4 regions of the Paenibacillus sp. GCM10027626 genome follow, and region 3 is predicted to be linked to each of the others. Evidence: riboswitches for the same ligand, from Rfam matches in the RefSeq annotation. Region 3 holds a riboswitch; each other region holds the start of a gene.
What was found. Region 3 has a riboswitch for cyclic di-GMP ahead of ACFQ0N_RS18250 (transglutaminase domain-containing protein). Riboswitches for the same ligand answer to the same signal wherever they lie in the genome.

Region 1 (7,462 bases), on a different contig from region 3:
CATAGGTGCCAATCTCGATGTCGGTTACGCCATCTTCGTCTTTCAACAATATGGGACCCTTCAATTTTTCCGTATTGTATTCCGGCTTAAAGTTCTCTGGCAGATAAAATTCGAAAGCATCACCTGGCTGGTAAGGATGGTCTGCTTTAAATTTCCAGATCAGGTTCACCTGTACAAGCGAGTTCAGATCAGGTCTGATACTCTCAATACTCTCCCATGTGTTAGGGCCCGTCTGCGTTTTGATTTGGATCGAAGTTATGATTTCCTTGCCCTCATATACCGAGTTGGTTACAGCAGGGGCTGCCATTGCCGCAGTCTGTTCATTTGTGCCATAAGTACTGTCAACAACACTAGTCACATTCCCAGCAGCTGTTCCCTCAGCACTAATGATCGAACCGGGATGAAGCAGGTTGATGATCAATACTAGTGCTAAGACAAATGAAAATATCTTTTTCATTTCTTTCATGACCTTTGCCTTTCACCTCTCTTGTTTTTACATGTTTGTGTCCTACACATGCTTCTCTCATTCTCTCTTTTTCGTCAATTTCGGTAGATTCTCCCTCCCTATTCACTACCAACCAGGCCTGTCCTTTTATAAGTAAGAAGGGGAACAGACCACCACGTTTTTTACATCATTTTCTAACTGACAATTATAGACACGGCGGCTGAACAATTACTGAACATTCTATTAAGCATTTATGAACAAGCACAAACAAAAAAACTGCCGGGTTCGACAGTTTCCTTGATTTTACTGCATGGCAGCGGATTCACTTTATACAAACTTGCCATTCTATGATGGGTTTGTTCAAATTGTTTGCAAAAACTCCACAATTGTCAACAGCCCTTTATCGAAGTTTTCCAGATGGAAATGCTCATTAGGCGCATGCAAATTCTCAGTAGGCAGGCCAAAGCCCATTAAGACAACGTCGGCAGATAGCTCGCGCGACAATGCTTCAACGATCGGAATTGATCCGCCATCTTTCGTAAATACGGGACGGACGCCATAAATACGCTCATACGCATTAGCAGCCTTTTGCAGGATTGGCAGCGAGGTATCGATTGTGAACGGATTTCCCTTCTCGCGCTGTACGACCGATACTTGCGCCCCCACAGGCGCATGATTTTCGATGTGGCGTGTAATTTTGTCCAATATATCCTGCGGATCTTGCTTGCCGACCAACCGGCAAGTAATTTTGGCATGCGCTTCGCAAGGAATGACCGTCTTCGTTCCCTCTCCTTGAAAGCCGCCATACATCCCGTTAATCTCCAAAGTCGGGCGCGCTCCGGTCTGCTCCACATATGTATAGCCGTCCTCACCGAACAATGCCGACAGGCCAAGCCTCTGCCTCAAAGCTTCCTCATCAGTCCCTTTGCGGGCCAGTTCAGCGCGCATTTCCGCCGTCAAGTCCGGGACGTCATCATAAAATCCGGCTACCGTAACCCGGCCTTGCTTATCATGCAAGCTGGCCAGCAGCTCGGCCATCGCATGGAGGGCATTGGGAACGCCGCCGCCATAAGTGCCGGAATGCAAATCTGTATTGGCCGTGCGCAGCGAAATATCCAACGAGCAAAGACCGCGCAACCCTGTGCAAATAGACGGACGGCCAGGCCCCAGCAGCTCCGTATCGGAAATGAGCACTGCATCTGCAGCCAGCAGCTCCCGATTGGCTCCCAGGAAATGATGCAGGTTGGCGCTCGAAATTTCTTCCTCGCCTTCAATACATACTTTAATATTAACCGGCAGCGACTGCTCCTGCGATAAAATCGCTTCAATGGCTTTCAGGTGCAAAAACAGCTGCCCTTTATCGTCCGTCGCCCCGCGGGCATACAGCTTGTTATCGCGTATTTCCGGTTCAAATGGCGGAGATTGCCACAAATGAAGCGGATCGACCGGCTGTACATCATAGTGGCCGTAGACCAGAATTGTCGGCTTGCCGGGAGCGTGCAAGTAATCGGCATATACGATAGGATGGCCAGCTGTCGGATGAATTTTAATATTTTCCAATCCCGCCCGCTCCAATGTTTGTACTAGCCACTCGGCAGCTCGATTGACATCCTCCTTATGCTCCGATAAGGCCGAAATGCTGGGGATCGCCAGCCACTCCTTCAATTCTGCGAGATGCTTCTCCCGGTTCCCGGCAAAATATGCAGCGTAATTCACATAACCCCTCCTTGACAAAATAATAAACCTATTCAAATCTTACCATGAAGACGAGCAGACCTCCAAATCGCCTTATGCGTGGCCGCGGCGTAGTCGAATGATGGGCTCGCTAGCCGAAAGCATGAACCAGACGCCTATTTTTGGTAGAATGGTAGTGTTTAACCGGAGCGGTCAGACTTGCCGTCCGCGGGGCTGCCCCTCATATCGATTATCGGCTTATTGCCGCTTAAGGAGAGGATGATAAAGCGATGTACCTTGTATCCAATAAATCGAACCCGGTTGCTTCCGAGGAGACAGAACGGATGGAACGGGAATGGAAGGTCAAATTTCCGGATGACTATATCCGGTTTCTCGCCCAATACGGGGAAGGCACCTACAAGGGCTGGTTGAATGTGCAGGCGCCCGACCCCGACGTGCTGCCGCCGTTCGTCGAATACGGCTTTTGGGAACACGACGAGACATGCCCGATTACAGAGGAACAAATCGGCCAATGCATCTCGATCGGAACGACCATAGACGGGGATTTTCTTGCCGTCCATCCGGATGTCGATGGCGTGCTCTGGCTGCCCAGACATTCGGAGCGCATTGCCGCCAAACCTGCCGCGGAGCCCGATTATACGGCCTTCCTGGATCGGATCTATTACGAAGCCTATGGGGATGCCGAGCATGTTCCAGCTTATTTCGAGCCGTGGAACGCTACGCGGCAGCATGCTTTTTTTCATTTCACGGCCGAGGGGGATCGCCGTCTTGCAATGCACGATCTGGGGCAGCGGTGCAAGGAACGGTTCGGGCCGGATCTTGTGATCGAGAACGAATATACTGGAATATTGTTTTTCCAATCCATGGGGGGCTACGTACGGTTTAATTATGCGTACGAGCGGGAAATCGCGGTTTTTTACGAACCTGATAGCGGGACGCTATTCGATGAGATGATGCAATTTCTCAAGCGGAATCATTGCCGGATACTGACTTGACTGAGAAGAAACGGCTGACGCGGTCCTTGGTGCGAGACAAGTTTCTTCCCTTAGAAATGTGTATAGGGTGAAACTTATAAATGCCATAAGATCGAAAAAAGCGAATCTGCATCCGTATGCTGATTCGCTTCTATAACATTATTCTTCTATTTTGGCGTGGACGATCAAACGATGAGTGGGATTAACAAGCGGGTCGCAGGTAATAAGCGTAAGAACCTTATCCTTATCATTACGATTAAGTACCGATACATCCTCCGGTTTTACCCTTGTTGTGTTGAACACGGTATAGACATATTCGTGGCCTTGCTTTTTGACGACAACCTGATCGCCTACAGCTACTTCATTCAGCCGATTAAAGAGCCTTCCTTTTTTGCGCATGCGGTGGCCGGCGATGGCAGCATTGCCTACTTCACCAAGCGGTGTCGTTTCTTTCATGTGTGCAGTCGCATGCCGCATATTCTCTTTAGTCGCTCCTTCAAGCACCGGGACCTTCAAATCAATCTTGGCGATTTCTAAGGTAGCGATTGGCACCGCCTCTTCATCGTCATCGTTCACCGCTACGGGCTCCGGCACCATCTCAGCCTCCGGCTCCGTCTGCTCTTCATCAAAAATATCGTCCAGTCCCCTGTAATGGGTCTGAACCTGAGGCGCAGCCTCTGTATCATAGGCAGCCATAACATCTTCCATTTCATCCAGCAGCCTGGCTTCCCGCCGCTCATCAATCCAATTCGTGATAGACGGATAGAGCATAACAATAATACCCGCAATAATGAGTAAAGCCGCAATTTTTCGCATCTTTATGCCTCTTTTCAAACCGAAAGAAGTAAAGGGAGCAGAGTCCCTTTACTTCTTTCTTTGATTCCACCTATTGCTGGCTGTTCTTCTTCAGCTTCCTGCCTCTTAGCAACAATAATCCAAGCGCAGACAATCCAAGGCCGCTCCAATAATAAGGAGTCGGGCTAGTTTCTCCGGTTTGAGGGAGCTTATCTACTGCGGCTACTTTATCTCCCAAGCCCGCTAGCGGGACGGCCTCTGTCTCAACAGAAACAGTTTCTTCTATTATAGCGGGTTCTTCCAAAAGTTCATCAGTCAGATCCGGCTTTTCAGCTCCATCTGCTTGGCCGCGCGGCACCTCTTCATCAACGATAGTCACTAATTCCCCTTCATCTGTCGGTTCGACAGGCACATTCGGGTTTTGCGGCGTCACCGGTTCTACAGGATCTATTGGATGATTAGGATCCGGCTTCGGACTCTCGGTACCTGGGTAAGGATTCCAAGGGTAGGGAGTCTCTGGATCAGGATCCGGATCCGGGTCTGGCTTCGGATTAGGCGTGCTTTCTTTTTGGTTTGTGAAAGTAAGCGAAACCTTTGGTGATTGGAGTGAAACCGAATGTTTCGTTCCATCCAATTGGTAGCCCTTTGGTGCGGCGGTTTCTTGAATAACATAATCATCATACTTCAAACCTTCGAATACTGCAGTGCCGTCTGCATCTGTTGTTTTCGAGGCGATAACAACCAGTTCCCCTTCAGTATTCTTGCGGCTCAAGGTGAAAGCAGCGCCTTCCAGTTTCCTATTTTGATCGTCGGCATCGACTTTAACGATTTCGATTTTGCCTTCCGGGTCTGGATCTGGCTTCGGATTCGGGATCTCCGGATCTTTTCCTTTCTTCTCCACGATCACTTCATTCGTAGGCACATTGCCCACATTGGCAATATTACTTACTTTCGCTCCCGGTTCCAGTCTGCTGAAATCGACTTTGTACTCAATTTTAGGTTGTTCGCCAGCTTTAATGCTTCGGTTATCATTAGTAACTGTCAGCTTGTGCTCAACCGGGTCATACGTATAGGAGAACTGATCTGTAACTACAATTGAATCTTCGATTAAATCAACGCGGCTGTCAATCAAATCCGTTACAACAATGGAGTTCTGCTTGAACTCGCCAAAGCTGTAGAACTGAATCGTATAATTAACAATTTGATCCGATCCTTGATCGCTGGACAGCAGTTCTTTGTCTGCCTTTTTAAGAACATTGATCGCTCCCGCAGTTTTACCGAGCTTTACGATTTCCGCTGTATACTCTTTTTCACCGTCAGCGGTGATTTTCGCGCTATTGTTATACTCTGGTTTTAGATCAACGATTTTCATTTCATATCTAATGAAGTAAGCCCGTTCGATATCGCCAAAATCAAAATGAATTTCATTATTGTTAACGCTCCAATGTGGCGGCTTCTTTAGTAGATTTTCCTCCTCATACGGGGAATCAACATAGAACTTCATACTATCCTCTACTAATTCAAGACCGGGCGGGATATAGTCCACGACCTTTACATTTTTCAAATCCTTCAGTGCACCGTTTACACGAATATAATATTCGATAGGTTTTCCCGGATCTGTTACGACACCGTTGTGATTTTCATCAAATCCTAGATTGCCGTTCCACTTTTCTATCAGATTTTCTTTAGGACCGCCGTTACCGGGATCAACAATCGTAACATCGAGCGTCGTAACCATATTTTTGATTGTTACCACAATCGGCAATGTCCCCGGCTCAGCCTTCCAGCTTAGCGTCGCCTCTAGCAGCATATACCCTTTAAGGCCTGACTGCATATTAGCACCGAAAGTGCAAGTTACCTCAGTTTGCGAAGTTTCTTCATTTTCCGTTATTGAGCAATCGCGAATATGCTCGGGCGGATACTTTGGCGTTACATCCTTTAATATAGAAGGCAACGTAAACGTTAACTGATCGCCTTCATTTATGGCCCCCACCTGTTTCGCTTCATATTCTACCTTTAATGCAATATACTCGCCGCGATTGAGCTCGTACACATTGGAGGTTACTGTATAATTAAATCCAGGATCCCCCGTTGCAATAGCAGATGACGGCGCTAGGATCAAGCTGCCGAACAGTCCCCAGAGCAACATAAAAGCTAATACTCCATAACTCTTACTCTTCAAAACTCGCACTAAATGAGCCAATTTCTCACCTCATTTACATATTATAAGTCTCTGCTCAGTTTTATGCTGTAGGTCAATAAAAAAGACTGCCACGATAAAATAATCATGGCAGTCGAACGGTCATAGCATTATACAATGCGTTAGACTCAGACTTTGCGTCCCACCCTTTCGAATGGTTTGCGATTTTCATGTTATATGTTATTTAACGATACAGCTATAAATTCCGGCAGAAGCTAGACTTGATTCCATTTTATCACAATCTTCCACACATTTGTTAAACACTTTTTTACTAATTTTATAGGTAAGATGGATTAGTTGTGCCGATATTACTTTATAGCCATAATTTTCACTGTCCCTAAGGCAAACCGACCATCCTCGCGGCGTTCCTCAATAGCAAAATCGACCCCCGGCTTGCCATTGCTCGGGTCAATGATTGCTGCGTTAACCGTATATGTGCCAGCGGCTAATGTTTTAGGCAGCGGTAGAGAAAAGACTGCTTTGCTTGTTCCGGGAAGCCATTTGCGAATATCCTGATCCGTGTTCATTTTTACTGCAATTGTTCCGTTCTGGTCTGAGAGTGAGAGCTCGAACGGCCATTCATAGTAAAACGGCGCCACACCCCGGTTTTTCACCTGCAATTCAATATTCAAACTCTGCCCGGCCTTGACAGTCTCCTCATGTGATTCTTCGGTGATGACAAAGCGATAACCAATCGTTTTCAAAAACCGGTCAATATTGCTCTGGTACTTTGTATCTTCCTCACGATAGGGCGCACTTGGCCCCAGCCACGAAACATGTGTCATGCGCGCTTGACGCAACGTTTCTTCAATTCTGCTGTCCTTCATAAAATTGGAATCGGGCATGAACTCGCCACCGCTCGGCGCTTTCGTCCAATAATTCAACATGGCAGGCTCCTTTTCCTTTGTCAGCCATGAAGTATAACCTTTCGTAGACCATTTGTAGAATTCATCGATCGTAGAGCGCTTATCGCCAAATGCATCATTATACAGTCCCATGCCATAAGCCACAGCGATCTCATGCGGGCGCCGCATCAGCAGATGCTTGTCTGGAAACGACTTCGCATAATGAGTGGCGTACTGATCGGTAATGCTGCGCTTAGGAAAAACGATCGCTGTATCGCCATCATTTTTTGTATGCCATTCTCCCCAATGACCCACGCTCCCTAATTGCACAAAAGCGATCTGCGGATTGTTGTTATACCTTTTCCCTAATGCTTTTAAAAGCAGCTCATGATTTTTAATTAAAGCGGGATGCGTATAATCTGGACTAAAACCTTCACCATAATCCATGCTGTACCATTTCCCTTTATGGCCTATTTCTTCATAAAGCCAGTCCGGTATGTCCATATGA
Region 2 (7,462 bases), on a different contig from region 3:
TTTTCCTTTGAACTCTGGTTTTGCTACCGTTACGGTATTACCACTTGGTTCGTTGATTTCCAATGCCGGCACTGTTGTGTCGACGGTTACGTCCTTCGTTTCCGTTCTCGACTTGCCACCTTTCTCGGCAGTCACTTCAACTGTGTACGCGCCGTCTTTCAAGTCATTCTCCGGCGTGAAGTTCCATGTTCCATCTTCCTTAACCGGAACTTCCTTGGTTTCAATCACCTTGCCGTCTTGATCTTTGAGCGTTACTGTCACCTTCGCTTCTGGATCCGCTTTTCCCCCAAACTCAGGATTAGGCACATACACTTTGTTGCCGCTTGGTTTATCAATTTCCAGTTTAGGTAACGTGGCGTCTACCGTTATATCCTTCGTTTGTGTTACCGAATTTCCATTTTTGTCTGCGGTTACTTCAATCGTGTAGTCACCATCCGGCAGCTCACTTCCTGGGAGGAAACTCCAGGTTCCGTCATCGTTTACATTCACCTGTGGTTCATCGATTATTTCACCGTTTTTGTTTTTTATTTTAGCAGTTACCTGCACGCCTGCTTCCGTCTTACCTGTAAATTCAGGTTTGTTCTCGAAAACTTTAGTATCGGCTGGCTTTTCGATCTCCAGTGTTGGCATTTTTATATCATCGTTTGTTAAAGTAATTTGTTTAAAACTGATGATATTACCATTCTCATCAACTTCATATATACCTACATACTTATTGGTATTTGCATCTACATCTGGAATGTCATCACCTAAGTTGTAATCAGAAGCTCCTGCCGGAACCTGCTCGCCTTGAAGCGGAAATGGGAGCAACTTATCCGAAACAAGCACCTTATAGGAGTTACTGCCGCTAGCAGGTGTTACCGATACTGTCGTTGTTCCAACTTCAGTGCCTTTGGCCGCTGTAGCTTTCAGAACCTCAGCTGGCGTGATTGCCCCATCCCAGAACTTGATGGAATACACTTTTCCGCCTGTTGTCTTCTCATCTCCACCAGATATATAATCATCATGGAAGAAACCGAAACGAATCTTGTTATTGACTACAATAGGCGTTGCGCCGTTACTTGAGTCATCAACTTCTATTTCCTTAAGAAATTCACCATCTACGATCATATAAGCAGTAAACATTTTCGTAGTTGCATCTCTTGTAGCTATAATATCGATAATTTGCTTTGGTTGCACTGATGTTTTCCCACTAGTACCAACATCAAAAAACTTCAACTTTTTGTCACTGTCAAAGTAAAACCCTTGATCCTTGGTCTTATCTTTATAATCAATAATTTTAGTCCAGCTGCTGTTGAGAGTGTCATAAGAAAAACGAACTCCAACCGAATAACTTTTATCAATACTTTTTCCTTTCGGGTCAATGTCTAGGGTAAAACCGCCGCCTCTTTGCTTATCGGAGGTCCACCTCCAGTAGTCCCCGGCACTGTCTGTACCATATTCAGTTGTCGTATTGCCATAAGTTTTACCGCCATAAACACCTTCAACCACTGTTAATGTAGAACCTTTTTTATTATCTGCCGGCAGTCCCCCATTTCCCGGATCAGAAAACTCATAGTCTACTATGAGTTCAGGAGCTGTGTCAGCAGCCATTGCTGTTTTTGGAGCAAATACTGAAGGTACTCCTCCAATTGCAACTACGAACGCAAGCAACATCGCCAATTGTTTTTTCCAAGTTTTTACTTTCGATAAATGCACGATCTATCCTTCCTCCTTCTCACTACAAATTCTAAATCATCTTTTTTCCTCTCTTTAACCGGTCAATGCGAGTGTGATACTGAGATTTCTGAAACTCCTAATCATCACCTCCATAAAAGATGCCAAGGCCTCCTTGGAAATAAAAACCTCCATCACAGCGCATACGCTAGACGGAGGTTTCCGTCGTATTCGACAGCTGGCTGGCATTGGCATTCGCGTCTTCAGCAAATCCATTAGCCCCTTAAGCTTTGCGTCCCCGCTTTTCAACGGGTTTGCTATTATCGCACGAGATTTTATGTAACATTTGGAATAAACTCTCTGTTGAAATTCCTTTTAAGGGATAATTAAAAATTAATTATATTCGACAAATCTATACATTTTCTAAACAAATTACTGACCTCTCTGCCCCCTCCTTCTATAGCAATCCGGCATCTTTTAGTATGTATCACTCACGACACAGTTCGCATTTTCCGAATATACTTCCAGTCTACCATCCCAACCTATACAAACCCTTGACATCCCTTTACATCCTTGTTCAGTCCATTTTGTTATGCTATTGACACACGCTGCTGGCATAACGAGAATAGAGTTAAATATTACCCATTACGAACGGAGGTGGACACACCCATATGTATAAAGTGCTGATTGCCGAGGATGAAATGCTTGTAAGAGTTGGTTTGAAGACAGCCATCGACTGGGCCAAATATGAGATGGCGGTAATTGCCGATGTCTCCAACGGTCAGGAAGCATGGGAGACGTATCAGCGGGAGGCACCTGATATTGTCATTACCGATATTAAAATGCCGGTGATGGACGGCATGGAGCTGATCGCACGTATACGCGAGCTTGAGCGGCCTGCCAAAATCATTATTCTTACCTGTCTGGAAGATTTCGACCTCGTACGCAAAGCGTTAGTGCACCAAGTCAGCGATTATATTCTCAAGCTGGAGATGACTACGGAGCAAATTGAAACTTTGCTGCACAGGCTTCAATCCGAGCTGAACGCTTCTGTAGGTCCGGCTGCAAAGCCCCAAGGAATCGAGCATGGCGTTGCCAAAGAAAATCTGTTCAAAGACTACTTGTTTCGCAATCGCTATACGGATCAAGAGTTTTTCTCCATTGCGGAGCGAATGGAGTTGCGCCTCAAACCGTCCCGCCTCATCGTCTGCGCCATGGAAATCGATCAATACACGCTCCTGCGAAACCGTTTTCAGGATTATAAAGGCGAATTGACTCGCATGTCGTTGCTCAACGTCCTGGATGAGGTGCTGAGCGGATATGCGCGCAGCGAAGTGTTTCACGACGAGGAAAGCCGCTATATGATTATGGCCAGCTTCCATGATCTGCCGAGTGAGCAGCAAACTTGGGAGACGCTTCACAAAATGCTGCAGCATATTCGCAAAGTGATGGATCTTTACTTTAACGCTACCGTTTCCTTCGGGATTAGTGGCATCGGCAGTAGCGAGAATGCGCTAAAGCAGCAATACCGGCTCAGCGTCCAGGCGCTGGCGCGGAAATATTTTCACGGCAATGGCGCCGATATTAGAGCGGACGGGAACATGCCGCTGCAGCTGGCTCCAGCGCTGCGGGAGCAGTTGCTCTACCTGCCGGAGAAATGGCAAGTAAGTGAACATTACAAAAGCAAGCTCACCGAAAAGATTAACCTATTCCTGCAAGCCGGCCTACTCACTTCCAAAGAAGAAGTGCAGAAGCAGTTTATGCAGTGGCTGCTGTGGCCGATTACCTCCATGCATCTGACCGATGTCAATGTTCCGGAAATTTTCACCGCTTATGCCGAGCAAATATCGAAAGCGGATACCTTGCAACAATCAATCGCCATTTATGAGCAATACTTGGCAGATCTTGCGAAGCATCACGCCAAACGAAGAGCTGTCAGCAGAGAAATAAACGAAGTACTCCAATATATCGAGATGCACTATGACCGCGATTTATCGCTGCCGGAGCTGGCAGAGCACGTCCAGATGAGCCCGAATTATATAAGCAGCCTGTTCAAAAAAGAAATGCGGCAAAACTATGCTGATTATTTAGTGCAATACCGTATCGAGAAGGCCAAGGAACTGCTGCTCAGTACGTATATGAAAACCTATGAAGTGGCCGACAGGATCGGCTTCGCCAACCAGAGTTATTTTAGCTGGGCGTTCAAGCGCTTTACCGGGATGAGCCCGCGGGAATTCCGCAGGCAGTGGGTCGCCGATTGGCCGAAAGACGGTGAACAGGATGATGCGAAAAATGATGAGCAGGCGTAACGGCAGCCTGCGGACAAGTTTAAGCTTGTCTTTTATGATCATGAGCATGGCCGTGCTTGTTGTCAGCGCAGTTATGATCTACTTTGGCGTGTTGGACATTTTGCAAAAGCGGTCGGAGCAATCGACCTTGCGGCTGTTTCAGCAGCTGGAGAATAGTGTTGAAGCGTCGCGTCAGGAAGTGGACAAAGTGTCCAAATTGTTTCTGCTCGATCCCGGCATTCAGGAGTATCTGGATGTCAGCACCTCTTCCCCTGCGGACAGCGTCAATTTGACCAATAAAGTGATGGAACGAACCTCGATTATTTTGAAAAACTATGAGCATATTTCATCCATTTATTTGTTCACGAATTTCGGCACCGTTGTCGGCGTCGATGCCCATGCCACCGTTTACTTGACAGACGCCGCCAAACAGCATTGGTTCTATGTTACATCCCTTTACAATCAGGCCCAGGAAGCCTTTCCCCGCTTGATCTGGCTGGGCGCAACCAAGGCGAAGGATTTTCAAAATTATGTTTATCGGCCCGAGGATGAGCTGCCTGTCCTCTTATCTTCCATGCGCGGGGTCAAATCGATCATGAAGAACGATCAGGCCGGTACGCTTGTCGTCAATATGAATCAGCAGGTGCTGGCCGCCACTTATAACAAGCTGAGCGGAGAGCCGGGAAGCGAAATGTATATTTACGATCAGAAGGGAATTATTATTTCCCACACCGATACGTCCCGTCTCGGCCAAAAGGTGCCGGACTCGCTGCTGGACCGGGTCGCCGGCTCCTTCGGCAGCTTTTCGGCTGAAGACATGCAAGCGGTCTACTACCGGCTGGGCGATACCGGCTGGACCGTCATCAAGCTTGTGCCTATAAGTGAATTTGTCAAAGATATTTGGACATTGCGTTATACGATGATCGGCATTATTACCGTTGCTCTCGCCGCGGCGCTGCTGATCTCGTATTATTGGATTCGCAAGCTGACCAAACCGCTCAAACAGCTGTCGCAAGGCATGCTGGAGATGGAGAAAGGCAATCTGGGGATCAAGCTGAACAGCACCGCTAACAATGAACTCGGCATGCTGGCAAGAGGCTTCAACCGCATGTCCGAAAGCATCAGCAATCTGATCGACGAGAATCGGCGGGCGGAAGAGCAAAAAGCAAAGCTGGAAATCCGGATGCTTCAGTCCCAAATCCAGCCGCATTTTTTGTACAACACCTTGAACACGATCAAATGGATGGCGGTTGTCATTAAAGCGGACAACATTGCGGGGAGCTTGACGACGCTGGCCAGCTTGCTGAAACCGATTTTTAACCGTTCGGATCTGATGTGGACCTTTCGCGAGGAAACCGGCTATATCGACAACTACGTCAAGCTGATGAATATGCGCTACGGCGGGGGCATCCAGATCGAGTGGCAGTTGAATGAAACGATTTTGCATTGTCAGGTGCTTCGCTTTATTTTGCAGCCTATCGTTGAAAATGCCATCATTCACGGCATAGAAGCAAAAAATTATACAGGCAGCATTCACATCGCGGCGGCGGAAAAAGAAGGCACAATCACGCTTGCCGTCTCCGATACGGGGGGCGGCATGACAGCGGAACGGCTGCATTTGCTGCGAAATGTTTTAGACGGTGCGGACAGTCCAACTTTTGGCATTGGTCTGCAAAATGTGAACAAGCGCATCCAACTGCACTTCGGCCCCCACTACCGCTTGGAGGCGGACAGCAGCCCGGGAGAAGGAACGACCATTACACTGAAATTCCCCAAAATCGAGCACGCGGAATAAAATCGTAAAAAAAGTACAGAAAAGATAGCCGGGAGTAGACACGAATCTATTCCCGCTTTCTATTTCTTCTTTCAATCATAAGAAAGTGCATCATTTTGTAGCTTATTTTATTTCTCCCGGCGGGTCTGCCCTCTATACTGATCCTAACGAACAGGAAAATAAACAATTTGGAGTTGGCCTATGCAAAAGAAACCGGTGATTACAAAGAGCAAGCTGTCCCTGCTTCTCATGGCGCTGCCGTTTATCGTGCTCGTTTTTTTGTTCAACTATTTACCGTTGTTTGGCTGGGTATATGTTTTTTTCGATTACAAGCCGGGAATCCCCCTCTCCCAGACACCATTTGTCGGCTTGAAATTTTTTGAGCTGACTTTGAACGACGGGGGCGAACTGCTTAATGTGCTTAAAAACACCTTGGCCATGAGCTTTCTCGGCCTTCTCACTTCGCCGCTGCCGCTCATCTTTGCCATCCTGCTGTCGGAAGTGAAAAATAAGACCTTCCAAAAAATTGTGCAGACAACAACGACACTGCCGAATTTTATTAGCTGGTTTATCGTCTTCTCGTTGTTTTTCTCTGTATTTTCAGTCGAGGGATTGTTCAACACATTGCTGATCAAGCTGCACATCATTAGCGAACCGACGAATATTCTCGGCAATGGCGAGGCTGTCTGGTACGTTCAGACTGCCGTTGCGGTCTGGAAAGGGCTCGGCTGGGGCGCGATTATTTATTTGGCCTCGATCGCCGGGATCGATCAGGAGCTTTTTGATGCCGCCAAGGTTGACGGCGCGGGGCGCTTTCAGACGATTATGAATGTAACCGTTCCCGGTCTGATGCCGACCTATATCGTCTTGCTGCTGCTCAGCATCAGCAACATGCTCTCCAACGGGTTCGACCAGTATTTTGTGTTCCATAATCCGCTCGTTGCCGAAAAAATCGAGGTGCTCGACTACTACGTTTACCGGATCGGCATTGCCACCAACGATTACGCCTATGCAACCGCAATCGGCATGTCCAAGACTGTGATCAGTGTCATCCTGCTTTTCACCGTCAACTTCATTTCCAAACGGGTCAGAGGCCAGTCGATTGTTTAAAGAATCATTTCGGAAAGGGGATCGGAATCAACTTATGACCAAACCAACCGGACTTTGGAATATCAGCTTCAACATCGCCAACTATCTGCTGCTTTCTCTTATCACCTTTGCTTGTGTCTATCCTTTCTATTATATATTTATCTACTCGATCAGCGATCCGCTCGAGGCGTCGCGCGGGCTCGTTTTCCTGCCCCGGGGCATCAACTTCGACAACTATAAAGCGATGCTAAAATTGCCCGATATATACAGCTCGTTCGTCATATCGGTGCTAAGAGCCGTCATCGGTACGATTGTTACCGTGTTCAGCTCCAGTCTGTTTGCTTATATCGTGACGAAGAACGAGCTCGTCTGGCGCAAATTCTTTTACCGTTTTGTCATTATCTCGCTCTACTTGAATGCCGGGCTTATTCCATGGTATTTAACGATGAAAAATTTGGGCCTGAAAAACAACTTTTTGCTTTACGTCCTGCCTGGGGCGATCGTTGGCTTCTATGTCATTTTGATCAAAACATTTATTGAACAGCTTCCGGCAGCGTTAGAGGAATCGGCAATGATTGACGGGGCGGGCTACTTCACCATTTACCGCAAAATCATTTTCCCTTTATCGCTTCCCATTATTGCGACCATAGCTGTC
Region 3 (7,462 bases):
ATTAGCGGCTACTCGGCAAGAGAATTGGCAGCCATTCAACCGCTCCAGCTTGTCGAGCAGACAGAGCGGGATAAGGTGAAGTCGATGTTTAATCGATCAGCGACCGGAGTCTCCCAAACAGGTGAGATCGCGATTCGCCATAAAAAGGGGGATCGAATTTATCTGAATCTTACAATGATTCCGTTAATTGTTAGCGGGAGGATCGAAGATATTTATATGCTCGCGCAGGATATTACCGAGCGCAAGCAATTGGAATTGCAGCTATGGGAAGCAAATCAGGCCAAAAGCCGATTTTTGGCGAGTGTCATTCACGAAATACGTACGCAATTAAATGCCATTGCCGGGCTGAGCCATCTGTTGCAGCGAACCGAGCTATCGGAAAAGCAACAGGACTATTTGGGGATTATTCAATCGGCATCGAGGTCGATCCGCAGTATAATTAATAACAATCTTGATTACTCCAAAATTGAATCAAATATGCTTGAGCTGGAGGTATGCCCCTTTTCGCTGGAAATGGTGCTAAAGGATGTTGCCGATGTCGTGGCATTGCGAGCGGCAGAGAAAGGGCTGGAGCTCTTTATTTTACATGACAGCAAGGCGCCTAAGCAGCTAATAGGCGATCCAATGCGGCTCGGTCAAGTTTTGACGAATCTGGTTGATAACGCAGTCAAATTTACGGAGAACGGCAAAATTATCGTCCGGACAACTTTAGTGGCGCAATCAGCTGAGAAGACAACGATTCATTTTTCAGTTAAGGATGACGGCATCGGTATTTCCAAGGAGCATCAGACGCTGCTTTTTGAGCCGTTCGTTCAGGCGGAATCATCGACAACGAGGAAATATGGCGGCACAGGACTAGGCTTGCCTATAAGTAAGCGGCTAGTAGAGCGAATGAATGGTCAAATTGCAGTAGAAAGCGAGCTTGGGGGTGGAAGTGAATTTTCATTTACAGCAGATTTCGGTATAGAAATTGAACAGCCGGCGGCAAAGGAGACGGTCGAGAAGAAGCTGCATATTGCTATCGTAACCGACAATAATGCAATGTGCCAATTTATTGTCGAGACCTTGCAGGCCGAAGGACACTTGATTGCTCTCGACAAGGACGGCAAAAGGACCAGGAAAGCTTTGTCGCAAATGCAGTCAACAAGTATGCCATACGCTGATCTTATTATTCTGGACTGGGAGATGGAGGGAAATGCTGAACAGGACGAACGAGCAATAATAGTAGAGCAGGCAAGAGTTCATAGTATTCCAATATTCACATTGGTAAATTGCTTGCATCGCGAGCAGCTCAATGGGGATATGGAGCAATGGACGGAAAACTATTGGATATTGCAAAAGCCGTTATTAAATTTTGAGCTGTTATCTGCCGTAGAACATTTGATGCATGCGAACTTTGCAAGAAAGCAGCACCGGCAGCCGGAACAAGAAATTGTCGAAAATGAGGTTGCTGCAACGGCAACCGATGAAGCGCGTATTCTTATAGTGGAGGATTTGGAGCTCAATCGGGTTATTTTGCAGGAACTGCTAAAGCCTTATATCCGCAATATTGAAGCGGTAGCTGATGGAGTTCAGGCAATTAAACGGCTTGCGAATACAAGTTTGCCGCCGTTTGACCTCATCCTGATTGATCTGCATATGCCTGAAATGGACGGTTACGACACTACCAAAAGGATTCGCCAGTTAGACCAGGCAATTCCGATTATCGCCGTTTCGGCCAATGCGTTTATTTGGGAGAAGCAAAAATGTGTGGAGGCCGGCATCGACGACTACATTGGCAAGCCGATTGATCCACAGTTGCTGCATCAGACGGTGAGTATTTGGCTGCAGGCAGGCAGCCGAATAAAGGGAAGGCAGGAAGGGGAGAATTATGCTTTGCAGCAGGATGAAGGGATCGGATTGCTGAATTCCTATGACTTGCTTGACCGCCTTGGCGGAAGCCCTGAGCTGCTCAATCAGCTCTATATGATCTTCTATCGGGAACAGGCAGAGCTGGATTTGAAATTGCAGCAGTTAGTTGAACAACAGGATTGGGCAGGCTTGCAGCTTCAACTGCATAATTTGAAAGGAGCGGCAGGCAACATGTCGATGGATATGCTTGCGGAAACAACGAGGGAGCTTGAGTCGAAAGTAAAGCAGGGGAAAGTAGCGGAAATAGCCGGCGATATAGAACAATTGATTTCATTACTCCATAAGGTACTTGCCGCCGTTTCCGCGCGATTGGCCCGCGAAGGCTTAGTATAGCGAAATCTACGAAATGGAAGTGAGATCAAGCTTGAAAGACAAACATACCTTATTAATCATTGATGATACATTGACGAACATTGAGCTGATAAAAGCGATTATTGACGATGAATATAATACTTTATCTGCTGTCAATGGAATGGACGGACTTGAGCTTGCCGAGCGAATGCAGCCGGATCTCATTATTTTGGATGTGATGATGCCGGAAATGGATGGCTACGAAGTGTGTCAGCGTTTAAAAAGAAATCCAAAAACAGAAGCGATTCCGGTAATATTTGTAACCGTATTGGATCATGACGAGGATGCCGAAATCGGATTAGTTGCCGGCGCGATTGATTATATTGCCAAGCCGTACCATCCCGCATCGGTAAAAGCAAAAATTCGCAATCATTTGGCCTATCGGGCGTTAATTGAAAAAAATCGGATTGGCTAAAAGTAAGGGGGCATCCAGAAAGCGGTTGAAAAAATTAAACCCTTGTTTTACACTGGTGTTTAACAGAGAGAGTATAAACTGGGGTGAGCGATGTTGGAAATCGTGACAAGACGAAAGACAAATAAATTATTCGGCAGGATTCCGGCATTATCGCAGGATGATGTGACGTATTTGACCGCAGAGCTGAACAAGCGGAAACGTAATTTGTTCGATATATTACAAAGAAAAGCAACATACCGGAATCCTGAAACGACCAATCGCATTGCACTTAAGCTAGCTTTAATCAATGAAGGATTAACCTGCCTGTCGTTGCGAGACTTTTCCAATCCGCAAAAAATAGAGGCATTAAAGCAGCTTTTCGATGATCAGATGTAAGCTTATCGCTGCGACAGGCCTGACAAAACAAAGTGGGTCGTCTGCTTTATTTCGTAATCTGGCCCGGCATCGGCATCTCGGCCGACAGCCCATGCTTCAGTAAGCAAGGAATCATAAGCGGGATAGACAAGAATAGAAATGATGTACATTTCAATTTGGGGCAGCGATTCGAAATGAAAGACGTCTTGTTCTTTGCCGGAGGTTAAAATAGTGCGCAGGTAATCGAAACAAGGGGTCAAGATATTACGAATCGCTTGTTTGAGCGGCCCGCTGGATGAGAGTTCGTGTTTGAGAATCATATGAAATAGCTTGTTTTCATAACGCGCTCTAAGGAAAAGCTGGATAAAATGGCACAGTTCCTCAGCCGGCTCTTCAATTTGCTTTTGCCCCTGGTTGAATAAAGAGCTGACATCCTGTGTCAGCCGCTCGATGACGGCATAATATAAATTTTCCTTGGAGCCAAAGTAATAAGACACTAGAGCCAGATTTGCATCTGCCGCATCGCAAATTTGGCGTACAGAAGTGTTGTTGTAGCCGCTCTCAGCAAAGCATTGCTTCGCGGCATCCAAAATTCTCTTCTTTGATTCTTCCTTTTTGTTACTCATTATTCCTCCATTGGCCTTTTAGACGATTATAATTTTTGTACAGCATACATACAAGTTCATAGCCGGAAGATTCCAAGCGCAGGCATTACTGCCTGGAATCTTCCCGCGGGCTGCGCAGTAGAAGCGATTTTCGGGATGTTGAAGGAAATATACGTGCCTTGATTTGAGTGACGGCACTATGTCCCGCTCATGCCAGATCCTATCGTCAATGACGGCGAATGCTTCATGCGAAGGACGATCTATGATTTCTATCTTTATTATACTTCCATTTGCGCGAGTTAAAAGACCGTAACGCAAGGCATTTTCTACCAGAGGTTGCAGGGTAAGCGGCGTCAGCCTTTTCTTCTTGATTTTATAGAATTTATAAAATTCGGCTGGTTTGGCCTTAGAGTTGGAGAATGTCAAGTGTTTTTTAAGCCAAGTGGACACACGATCCGCTATTTTGTCGAATACCGACCAATTCAGAGGTGTCCCGGACACAGGATGCGTTATTTGCGGTTTAGTCGGGTTTTCGCGGTGTCATGTCTTATTCAGTTCGACGAAATGAAGGGCTTTTCCTTCGTCTGAAAATAAACATAGGGAAGAAATTAAAAAAATATTGAGGAATCTTAGAGCCTGATGTTTGGTTGCAGCTGCTTGGGGGAAAAGCATCCTAAAAGCTTCATTTACAATCGTTCAAAATATCGACAAACGACATAGGAAATATGTACTTAATTCTGGAAGTCGGGCTAGGAAAAATCGACATAAGGTGATATACTAGAGTCATAGAAATACAATATCTACCATGCTTAAGTCTATGGGAAAAGGACCCTTGATATGAAAGCTTTCATAGTTGATGACGAACGACTAGCTGCTGCAAGGCTGAAGAAGCTGCTTGAGAAGGACATTGGCGGGGTTGAGGTTTTAAGTGTTTATACCATCCCAAGCGTTGTTATTGAGCAAGCAAGTGTTCTGAAGCCGGATGTTGTTTTCTTGGACATTCATATGCCCGGTATTAACGGGCTTGAGCTGGGAGAGCTGCTTCAGGAAGTGCTGCCGGATGTCGAGCTTGTATTTGTAACCGGCTACGATCATTACGCTGTTCGCGCTTTTGAGCTTTACGCGCTGGATTATATTGTGAAGCCGGTGCGCGTGGACCGTCTAAGGCTGACGGTACAGCGGCTGCGCGTTAAGCGGCAAGAAGCGAAGACTCCTGAAGCAAAGTTGCCGAGCATATGTTGCTTTAAGGCGCTGCGCTTTCAATTTCCAGGCCAGGAGCCACGGGCAGTTAAGTGGCGGACAAGCAAGGCGCAAGAGCTATTTGCTTATTTATTGCATCATCGCAATGTTGTAGTCGATCACGGAACAATCATGGAGCTATTTTGGCCGGAGATGGATGTACCGAAGGCCATGCAGCAGATGTATACAACAATCTATCATATTCGCAAGGTGTTGAAGAGTGAAGGATTGACATCGGTGACGATTACGAGATGCAATCATGAAGCCGGTTATCTTCTTACGATTGGACAACCAGTTGAATTAGATGTTGAAATATGGGAGCAAAGCATCAGGCAGCTGGATTCCAGCAGTTCGCAGGATGTAATTGAGCTTGAGGAAATTTTGCAGCAGTACACTGGCGATTACTTGGCCGACTACGACTATTTGTGGGCTGAGCATGAGCGCGAGAGACTGCGGCAGCAATGCATAACGCTGATGAGCGCCTTGGTTAAGCTGTATCTTGATCAGGGTCAGAAGATGAAGGCGAGCAGAGTATACGGGCGAATGCAGCAGTTGTTTCCGTATGAAGAAGAGGGCTACTTTGGCTTGATGAAGCTTTATGATTTATTGGGCGAAAGTGCCAAGGTGGACGAGCAGTACCGTTTGTTAAAGTCGCGGTTAGCTGACGAGTTGGAGGTTGACGTGCATCATACCATCAATGAATGGTACAAGCGGTGGAAGCAATATCGGAGCGAGGCTGATCCTCGCCAAGTGAGCTATTCTCGATAATGGCAAACCTGTCGAAAGACAGGGACGCAAAGCTACAGGGCCTTCCCTCAAGGATGGCAGCCAGCTACCGAAATGAACAAGCTTTTTTTATTTCATAGCATGGCAAAAAAACTTTACACGATAACGGCAAACCTGTCGAAAGGCAGGGACGCAAAGCTACAGGGCCTTCCCTCAAGGATGGCAGCCAGCTACCGAAGGGAGTTTTTTTATATGCGTAAATTTATGCTGACGTTGATGGCGTTTGTTGTTTTATTGGCTGCGGTTGCTGGTGCTGCCGGCAATGTACAAGCGGCGGCAAACGCTGGACAAGCTGCATGGTTGGACAAGGGTGAACTGAATAAAGGACTTATAGCGGTTCATTACAATGCCGAACCTAAAGTCAAGATCAAGCTGATGATTGCAAAAGGCGCTGGAACCTACACCTACACGGTGCGTAACGGAGTGAAGGAAGAGCGGTTCCCGCTGCAAATGGGCAACGGAGACTATACGGTTACACTGCTGGAGCAGGTAAACGGAAATCAGTATAAAGTTATTGGCAAAGATACAGTGAAGCTGAACCTGGCTGATCAGAATGTCGTATACTTGAATACGGTACAAAATATTGAATGGGACGCTCAGAACCAGGCGATTGTCAAAGCAAACGAACTGATTAAAGGGAAAAAGACAGACGCGGAGAAAGTGAAAGCGATCCATGATTTTATTATTAACAACATCGCTTACGATAATACACTGGCCAAGACAGTGACAACCGATTATTTGCCGCAAATTGACCGGACACTCAAGGATGGCAAAGACATCTGCTATGGTTATGCGGCGTTATTTGCAGCCATGCTGCGCGCGGTAGATATTCCCGCCAAAATGACAATGGGAAAAACAACATATGTAGATGTGTACCATGCCTGGAACGAAGTGTTAATGGACGGAAAATGGGTTACAATTGATACAACGATCGATGCCGGTTTGAAAAATACAAAAAAAGCATTGCCAATGATCAAGGATGACAAGAATTACAAAGTGGAAAAGCAATATTAATGAATACAAGTGGGAGTCCTGTAGCTTGCAAGTTGCTGACAGGACTCCCTTTTTGTCATTGTTTTTTTTGGATAACCCCGCAAGCGATTCGATTGCCGGAATTGCCTGACGGATCGGTTACGTAATCATCCTGCTTCTCGTGAATAACTAAGGCGGTGCCGCCTGGTTTTTGCAAATCGTTCAAAGTAAACACCTTGCTTTCGATGGTGGCTTCTACTGTCCCGTCCTTTTGAACGAGAAGATTGGGTAGATCGCCGGTATGAAAGCCTTTCGGATTATTAAATCCATGATGCTTGTGGGTCAGATTCAGATGCTCGCCAGCTGACTTGAAATCTGGCTTTTCACACAGACCGGTTTCATGAATATGAAAACCATGCAAACCAGGCGGCAGTTTTTCCGCTTTTATGTTGATTTGGACCGCATTTTTCTGCTGCACAATTGTCGCCGTTCCAATCTCCTTGCCTTCGCTATTAATGATGGTCACAGCGATCGGTTTGTGAGCTGTGGAGCTGGCAAATGCAGCAGGTGAGATGGAACTGATGACACCCAGCATTAACAAGCTGCCGCAGCTGAATAGGCGCACCGTTTTACTTAATGACTTCCTCATTATTGGATTCCTCCTGGTAATGTTTGTGATTCTTCTTCATAGCATGTCCTCCCGGCCGGAAAAATATTAGTGCGAAGTGACCAACATTGCGTAATATTACCTAGCATGAGAGGGCGGTCAGATGCTCATTCTAAGCTGCAGGAGGTGAATCATCATAATGATGAACAAAAAAACTTATGG
Region 4 (7,462 bases), on a different contig from region 3:
CATACCTTGAAAAGCTTCCCCGACTCGGACGGTGTAGCCAAGTATGCCAGGACCGCCATGCAGCGGTTTGTGGAAGCTGGTATCATGAACGGTAACGGAAAGAGGCTGGCCGCGCCGGCTTTCTCTACGAGGGCGGAGGCCGTGCAGGTGCTTTATCGGCTGTTGACTCTATAAGCGGACGAGGCTAATCTGGATATTATTCTCCGGATCAGCCTCGCAAGGAAGCACGTGTCAGCTCAAATAAAAAACTAACCCGAACCTGATGGAGTACTCATTTAAAAATCTAACTTTGTATTCATGACAGAATGGCCCCCGAGGGGGCTGCCGCTGACGCGGAAGCGTTAAACGATATGACCGGCAATCATATTAACCATGCCAACGATTTTCTTGTGCGTTGGTATGCGCAGTATATGATGCTTGTGGAACAGCAAGGGTTCGGCCAGGCGGCCGGCTCTTGGGATCGGGAAGCGCTGATGAAGGCGCCCACTTATACGTATGCGCCGGGAGGCGTGCTGACGCGAACCGCAGCAGGAGTCGACAACCGGCTGCGGTTCGCGATCCCGGTCTATGGCAGCGGATTCGTTCCGGAATCGGAGCTAACTGAACAAATTTGATAGACCGCACTAGATAAGTCTTTTTGCAACATCATAACACACTTTAACAGACCCACCACTTACTTTGGGACCAGGGGGTCGCATGTTCAAATCGTGTCGTCCCGACCATCAAATTTGCGGGTGTAGTTCAATGGTAGAACTTTAGCCTTCCAAGCTAATAGCGTGATTTCGATTCCCATCACCCGCTCCAGAAGCAGACTTTTGTTCCCTGCCTATGAATATCTACTTTTCTATGGGACAGCAAATCTTCAAATATACGTGGTTATGCTCCCTTTTATATCTAGTAACTTTTCTCTTCATGTCCAAGAAGCCGATAGTGAAATCATAGCTTGATCATAAAAATCCGAATCTACAAAGCGCAAGCATTTGGGAGGATATCGGGTGCCCTGGCATCATCATACGTTCTATCAACTTCTGTTTGTGCTGGAGGGTCCGGTTCGCCCGAGAGTTGCGCTGTTGTAAACCTCTGGAGGGCCCAAGCCCAAATAGACGTCTTTGTAGGCCGAAACTTGGATGGACTATGTCCCGTATACTGGCATTCATCAAAAAAAGCTGAAAGGGACGACACAGTTTCGGTGGGTCCTTTTGGCAATTACGTTTATTGAGCATTGAGGTTGTAAGTGAAATTATAAGCAGGCAGACGGGGGCTGATGAGACCTGATTGGGGAGAGTGGGTGACTTTATCACGAATAACACAAAGTTCAAAAGTTCAAAAAAATGGTTGACTAAAGAAAAATATGAAGTTATAATCTCGTGTGAAGTTACAATTATTGGGTCAAATTTACCAATCGAATAGGGCACACTAACCGAAAGGTTAGGCCGCAAAGCCAGGAGTCTAACAGTCGCAAGACTTATGATCGTCCGGTTGCATTTTCACAAGATGATGATGCAATCGGCGATTTTTTTTGTTTTTCTAGTAAACTCGCAGCTATCGTCAATAGAGATTCTACTGCTAAAGGTAAGACTGACTATGCAGGAGGAGGTGATCGCCTTTTGTAATGCAGCCCAAACCGATGTTGTTGGTATTCAGGAAAAGGAGTGATATCAAAGAAATGGGTGTTGGCAGAAAGTTATTAACCCTTTTGTTTGCTTTGGCACTGATTGTTAATGCTTGTTATCCTTTTCAACAAGCTTATGCGAACGGGGCCTCAGGCGGGGAGCTCGTTTGGCCCAATCCCGGCGCCATTAACCTGAACAAGCAAGCAGAGCCCACCGGTACACCGGGGGAATGGAAGATTAAGCTGACCGTAGAGGGCAAAAATCTGGAGACAACTTCTGATGTCGTGCTTGTCATCGATAAGTCGGGCAGCATGGACAGTAACAAAAGGATGTCCAATGCGAGGACGGCGGCAAACCGATTTGTCGATGAGCTTCTTATCCCTGATTCAAACACAAGAATAGCGGTTGTAACATTTAATGAAGGTGCTCAGGATGTTTCCGGTTTTAAAGGGGCCGCTGAAAAGGAAAAGCTGAAATCGTCCATTAACAATATTCGCGCATCAGGCGGTACGAATATTCAGGCAGGCCTTCATCGGGCCCGGGAACTGTTGGCCGAGAGTACAGCGCAAGCCAAGGCCATCGTGCTGTTAAGCGACGGCGAGCCGACATACAGTTATAAGGCTGGTGCTGCTACCAATTATGTGTGGCCAGATAAGAAATATAACTTTATTCTTTCCAAGTTCGACTACAGTAAGGTCATAGGGTCAGGGTCAGATTACGATCTAGATACGTGGTACGGGGATTGGGAGTATAAGGTAAATGGCTTCAAAGTCAAAACAAATGGCATAGCGACTTTGTCGGAAGCGCACAGTATTATGAACGATGACAAAGTCACCATATATTCCATTGGGCTGGAAGTCGGTAATAACAAAAATGCTACTTATGTGCTCAAGAACAGTCAGAATGGCGGTTATTATGCTTCAAGCAGTTCCGAACTGGAGGGAGTATTCGATCAGTTGACAGGACAGTTTGCCTATGCTGCCAGAAACCCGGTTATTATTGACCCGATGGGAGATATGTTCAACCTTGTTGATGGGACGTATGAAGCAAGCCAGGGTGAGGTGAAATGGGATCCGGCCACGGAGACGTTCCGCTGGGAAAGCGGCAATATTGAAGAAGGAAAGCCGGCGACGCTGACCTATACGGTTCGCATGGATATGGCGAAAAATCCGAACCCGGTTCAGTTGTATCCAACTAACGGTACAACAACCATCACTTACATCGATGCCAACGGTTCGGAGACGACCAAGGAATTCGTCGTTCCGGAGGTAAGCTACGGGAAAGGCTCGATCAATGTTAAAGGCTATAAAGTAAATAAGCAGGGCCAGCCGGTCAATAAAGATGGCGTTGTAGTAGAGCGTCCGGAGCTGGCACAGGAGATTTTCAGCGGTCATTTTGAAGAGAATGGAGAAAGAGCGCTGGAGTTAGACAAAACTTACTCGGTGGCGGCTCCGTCCATCAATGGGTACGTACTCAAGGTTGGTGACGATCCGACCCGTGTCAATCTTACTCGAACCAATCCAACGGCGACCGTTTGGTTCGGCTACATTTCGCAACAGGAGCTTATAGCGACCGTAAGCGGTTCGGCAACGGATGAATCAACCGACCTGCCACTTAAAGGCGTGAAAGTGACGCTGAAAAATAAAGACGGGAATAAGGTTGCCGATGCGACAACCGATGCCAATGGAGCCTATTCGTTTACTGAAGTGCCATATGGCAAGTATACGGTGGTATTCGATACCCCGGCAGGCTATCAAATCGTCACACCGTCCGGCGGCTCAAAAACGATCACGGTTGATGGCAATAAAGAAGTCGATGCGACATATGTACCTGCAGAGCAAAGCGTAACGGTGAAATATTTGGAGCGTGGAACGAAAAAGGAATTGTCAGCTCCAACTACGAAGAACGGCAAGTATGGTGAAACGGTAACGCTGGAAGCTGCGTCGGTAACCGGCTATACGGCAGAAAAAGCAACAGCGCCTTACACATTTACCGCCGCGGAAAACCAGGAATACATTTTCTACTACAAGGCAAATGATCAAAGCGTAACGGTGAAATATTTAGAACGGGGAACGGACAAAGAATTGTCAGTTCCAACCACGAAGAGCGGCAAGTATGGTGAAACCGTGACGCTAGAAGCTGCGTCGGTAACCGGCTATACGGCAGAAGAAGCAACAGCGCCATACACCTTTACCGCGGCGGAAAACCAGGAATACATTTTCTATTACACGGCAAACGATCAAAGCGTAACGGTGAAATATTTGGAGCGTGAAACGAATAATGTATTGTCGGCTCCTACCGTGAAAAGCGGCAAGTTCGGTGAAACCGTAACGTTGGAAGCAGTTGAAATAGCGGGATATACGGCAGAAAAATCAACAGGAACATACACCTTTACGGCGGGGGAAAATCAGGAATACATTTTCTACTACAAGGCAAATGATCAAAGCGTAACGGTGAAATATTTGGAGCGTGGAACGGACAAAGAATTGTCGCCTCCAACCGCGAAGAGCGGCAAGTATGGTGAAACGGTAACGCTGGAAGCAGCTAAGGTGGCAGGATACACAGCCGAGAATGCGACAGCGAGCTACAAATTTACCGCGGCGGAAAATCAGGAATACATCTTCTACTACTCGGCAAACAAGCAAGAGGTAACGGTGAAATACCTGGAACAGGGAACGGACAGAGAATTGTCTGCCCCGACCAAGCAAAGCGGTAATACTGGTGAAACGGTAACGCTGAAGGCTGTTTCAGTAGCAGGCTACACGCCAGTAGAGAGCGAAGCAAGCTACACGTTTACGGCAGCAGCTTCTCAGGAATATATCTTCTACTACACGGCAAACGAGCAAAATGTAACGGTGAAATACCTGGAACAAGGAACGAACAAAGAATTGTCAGCTCCGACCGGGAAAAGCGGTAAAACTGGTGAAACTGTCACGCTGAAGGCTGTGCCAGTAGCAGGTTACACGCCAGTAGAAGGCGAAGCGAGCTACACGTTTACGACAGAAGCTTCTCAGGAATACATCTTCTATTACACAGCAAGCGAGCAAAGCGTAACGGTGAAATACTTGGAACGGGGAACGGACAAAGAATTATCTGCCCCAGTCAAGCAAAACGGCAAGTATGGCACAACAGTAACGCTGGAAGCTGCGCCGGTAGCGGGCTATACGCCGGAAGTGAACGAAGCGAGCTATACGTTTACAACAGACGCTTCCCAGGAATACATCTTTTACTACACGGCAAACGAGCAAAATGTAACGGTGAAATACCTGGAACAAGGAACGAACAAAGAATTGTCAGCTCCGACCGGGAAAAGCGGTAAAACTGGTGAAACTGTCACGCTGAAGGCTGTGCCAGTAGCAGGCTACACGCCTACAGAGATTCAAGCGAACTACACGTTTACGGCAGCAGCTTCTCAGGAATACATCTTCTACTACACAGAAAATGAGCAAAGTAGTGTAAGCGTAGCGGTGAAATATCTGGAGCGTGGGACGGACAAAGAATTGTCGACTCCAACCGTGAAGAGCGGCAAGGTCGGTGAAACGGTAACGTTGGAAGCCGCGGCGGTAGCAGGGTACACGGCGGAAAACGCAACGGCGACTTATACGTTTACGGCTGAAGCTTCCCAGGAGTACATCTTCTACTACAAAGCAAATGAGCAAAGTAGTGTAAGTGTAACGGTGAAATATTTGGAGCGCGGAACGGATAAGGAATTGTCAGCTCCAACCGAAAAAAGCGGCAAGGTCGGCGAAACGGTAACGTTGGAAGCCGCGGCGGTAGCAGGGTACACGGCGGAAAACGCAACGGCGACTTATACGTTTACGGCTGATGCCTCTCAGGAGTACATCTTCTACTACAATGCAAATGAGCAAAGTAGTGCAAGTGTAACGGTGAAATATCTGGAGCGAGGCACGGACAAAGAATTGTCGCCTCCAACAGAAAAGAGCGGCAAGGTCGGTGAAAGCGTAAAGCTGGAAGCCGCGGTGGTAGCAGGTTATATGGCGGAGGAACTGACAGCAGTCTACACGTTAACTGCCAACGCCTCTCAGGAGTACATCTTCTACTACAAAGCAGTAAATCCTGAAGATCCAACAGTAGTGAAAAAAGTGGATAAACAAGAGTTGTCTTCGCTTGATGAAGAATTTACGTTCACCACAACCTACACCTTCGGAGAGCATATCGGGGACTGGTCTCAGGTTACTCTTCGTGATCAATTGGAGCCGGTATTGGTAGTGAAAAATGTCCAATTGACTGTAACAGGCGACGTCTACGGAGGCGGACATCATAGTGTAACGGACAGTGTTTATGGCACACCAAACGTTGATGGAAACACTGTCGAAGTGAAACTGCCAAAGCTGGACGGTTCATATCAATATTTATCCGGTAAACAGTATCAGCTTGTTATTACAGTCAAAATCGCTCCGAATGTTGAAAAATCCCTGTTGAGCAAGTACATTCAAAACGATAAAATTGTCATTCCGAATGTATCCCAGCTCATCTTGGACGAAAAGGTAATTGACTCTAATCGCGTTACCGTAACAACGAAGAAACCTACCGACCCAGTAGATCCCGGTGGTCCGGTAGATCCTGGCGGCCCGGTAGATCCTGGTGGTCCGGTGGATCCTGGTGGTCCAGTAGATCCCGGCGGTGGGCCGGTAAATCCTGGTGGTCCAGTTGACCCGGTAGATCCGGTTGACCAAGTTAACCCAGAACAGCCGGTTGATGTTGATACGGGAGAAGAGGAAACTGTCATCATCGACGATGAAGAAGTTCCGCAAGGTAACTTGCCAGATGACGGCGATATTGAGGATGGCGATAATGGTCAAGTACAAGTGCCAATGCCAAAAGAGCAGGTTTCTCCGGTTAGATTAGTAGGAGAATCTGCAAATGTAAAAACTCTTCCTCAAACAGGAGAAGCAAGCCCTGTTCCGTACTATTTGATTGGTCTTGGACTGGCGGGCGCAGGTCTTATCCTTCGTCTAAGATTTAAGAAGAAAGCGAACTAGTTTCGCCAAACTTTAAAAAGGGGCAGTCCCGCCTGACATTAAATGACGGGACGCCCCTTTTCTCAAACAAAAAAGAAACCGTTTCTGTTGTAAGGTGGAAGTTTCGACTCTCCATTTACAAAAGGAACGGTTTTTTTTGGATGAACGGGACGGATGTGACGGCCGCTATTTCAGAAAATTCGACCGATTTGAAAGTGTAACGGAACTGTACACCTCTATTTGATGATCATGAGCACGATTTCGCCAAAAACGTCCAATTAACATCGCTCACTTCCGTTTAGATTTTAAAAAGGAAGATAATTGGCGAAATAAGGTCTGTGGCTTCCGTAAGATGAAGCCGCTTAGCGGGTTACCCTCCTTCAAATTTCGGACCTGGGTATGTTATGCGTTTTGAGCACTATTCCCCAAGGGAACAATGCCCAAAATATTGAAATAGGCATGGCTCAATCCACGATACAAACGATATATTCTCCTCGACTATCCCCCGGTTTTATAACCCCCAAATCTTTAAGCTTTGAAATATTTTTTGCAATACTTGAGGGTGAGGCATCCAGGATATTATCAAACAGTTGTCTATGAAATATTTCTCCTTCTTCCATCCTGCTAATCAACTCGAACATTGTTTTGGCATGCCCTTTGCCCAATAGCTCACGAATGTGCTTTATCCGATCGTAACGTTGGAGTTCTTTGAGAACTTTGGTAAGAGATGCATTAACGCATTCAAGATAAAAAACAATGAAAGGTTTTAGGTTACCTTGGGTTGCGGCCATAAGTGTGTCATAATAATCCTCGATTCTTTTATCGAAAAATTCTTCAACACTAAATGCATCCTTGATTGTAGCAAGG

Region 1: it holds a riboswitch for cyclic di-GMP, as region 3 does, so the genes downstream of both, ACFQ0N_RS26325 (SpaA isopeptide-forming pilin-related protein) here and ACFQ0N_RS18250 (transglutaminase domain-containing protein) in region 3, are expected to answer to the same signal.
Region 2: it holds a riboswitch for cyclic di-GMP, as region 3 does, so the genes downstream of both, ACFQ0N_RS09160 (Ig-like domain-containing protein) here and ACFQ0N_RS18250 (transglutaminase domain-containing protein) in region 3, are expected to answer to the same signal.
Region 4: it holds a riboswitch for cyclic di-GMP, as region 3 does, so the genes downstream of both, ACFQ0N_RS28610 (MucBP domain-containing protein) here and ACFQ0N_RS18250 (transglutaminase domain-containing protein) in region 3, are expected to answer to the same signal.

Annotation. Positions count from the first base shown of each region.
Region 1 is NZ_JBHTHC010000016.1:83,984-91,445, forward strand. It holds gene ACFQ0N_RS26305 (SpaA isopeptide-forming pilin-related protein) at 1-466, opposite strand, end outside; gene ACFQ0N_RS26310 (dipeptidase) at 806-2,161, opposite strand; gene ACFQ0N_RS26315 (SMI1/KNR4 family protein) at 2,410-3,135, shown strand; gene ACFQ0N_RS26320 (class D sortase) at 3,274-3,930, opposite strand; gene ACFQ0N_RS26325 (SpaA isopeptide-forming pilin-related protein) at 4,001-6,058, opposite strand; cyclic di-GMP riboswitch class I at 6,196-6,283, opposite strand; gene ACFQ0N_RS26330 (DUF4832 domain-containing protein) at 6,418-7,462, opposite strand, start outside.
Region 2 is NZ_JBHTHC010000003.1:477,072-484,533, forward strand. It holds gene ACFQ0N_RS09160 (Ig-like domain-containing protein) at 1-1,698, opposite strand, end outside; cyclic di-GMP riboswitch class I at 1,887-1,985, opposite strand; gene ACFQ0N_RS09165 (response regulator transcription factor) at 2,328-3,965, shown strand; gene ACFQ0N_RS09170 (cache domain-containing sensor histidine kinase) at 3,949-5,739, shown strand; gene ACFQ0N_RS09175 (ABC transporter permease) at 5,920-6,828, shown strand; gene ACFQ0N_RS09180 (carbohydrate ABC transporter permease) at 6,863-7,462, shown strand, end outside.
Region 3 is NZ_JBHTHC010000009.1:37,621-45,082, forward strand. It holds gene ACFQ0N_RS18225 (MHYT domain-containing protein) at 1-2,244, shown strand, start outside; gene ACFQ0N_RS18230 (response regulator) at 2,276-2,677, shown strand; gene ACFQ0N_RS18235 (hypothetical protein) at 2,768-3,052, shown strand; gene ACFQ0N_RS18240 (TetR/AcrR family transcriptional regulator) at 3,055-3,657, opposite strand; gene ACFQ0N_RS18245 (response regulator) at 4,474-5,643, shown strand; cyclic di-GMP riboswitch class I at 5,635-5,715, shown strand; cyclic di-GMP riboswitch class I at 5,759-5,839, shown strand; gene ACFQ0N_RS18250 (transglutaminase domain-containing protein) at 5,854-6,675, shown strand; gene ACFQ0N_RS18255 (superoxide dismutase family protein) at 6,731-7,282, opposite strand; gene ACFQ0N_RS18260 (YhcN/YlaJ family sporulation lipoprotein) at 7,443-7,462, shown strand, end outside.
Region 4 is NZ_JBHTHC010000019.1:99,299-106,760, forward strand. It holds gene ACFQ0N_RS28595 (discoidin domain-containing protein) at 1-174, shown strand, start outside; gene ACFQ0N_RS28600 (hypothetical protein) at 351-614, shown strand; tRNA gene ACFQ0N_RS28605 (tRNA-Gly) at 731-804, shown strand; cyclic di-GMP riboswitch class I at 1,401-1,487, shown strand; gene ACFQ0N_RS28610 (MucBP domain-containing protein) at 1,667-6,616, shown strand; gene ACFQ0N_RS28615 (Fic family protein) at 7,060-7,462, opposite strand, start outside.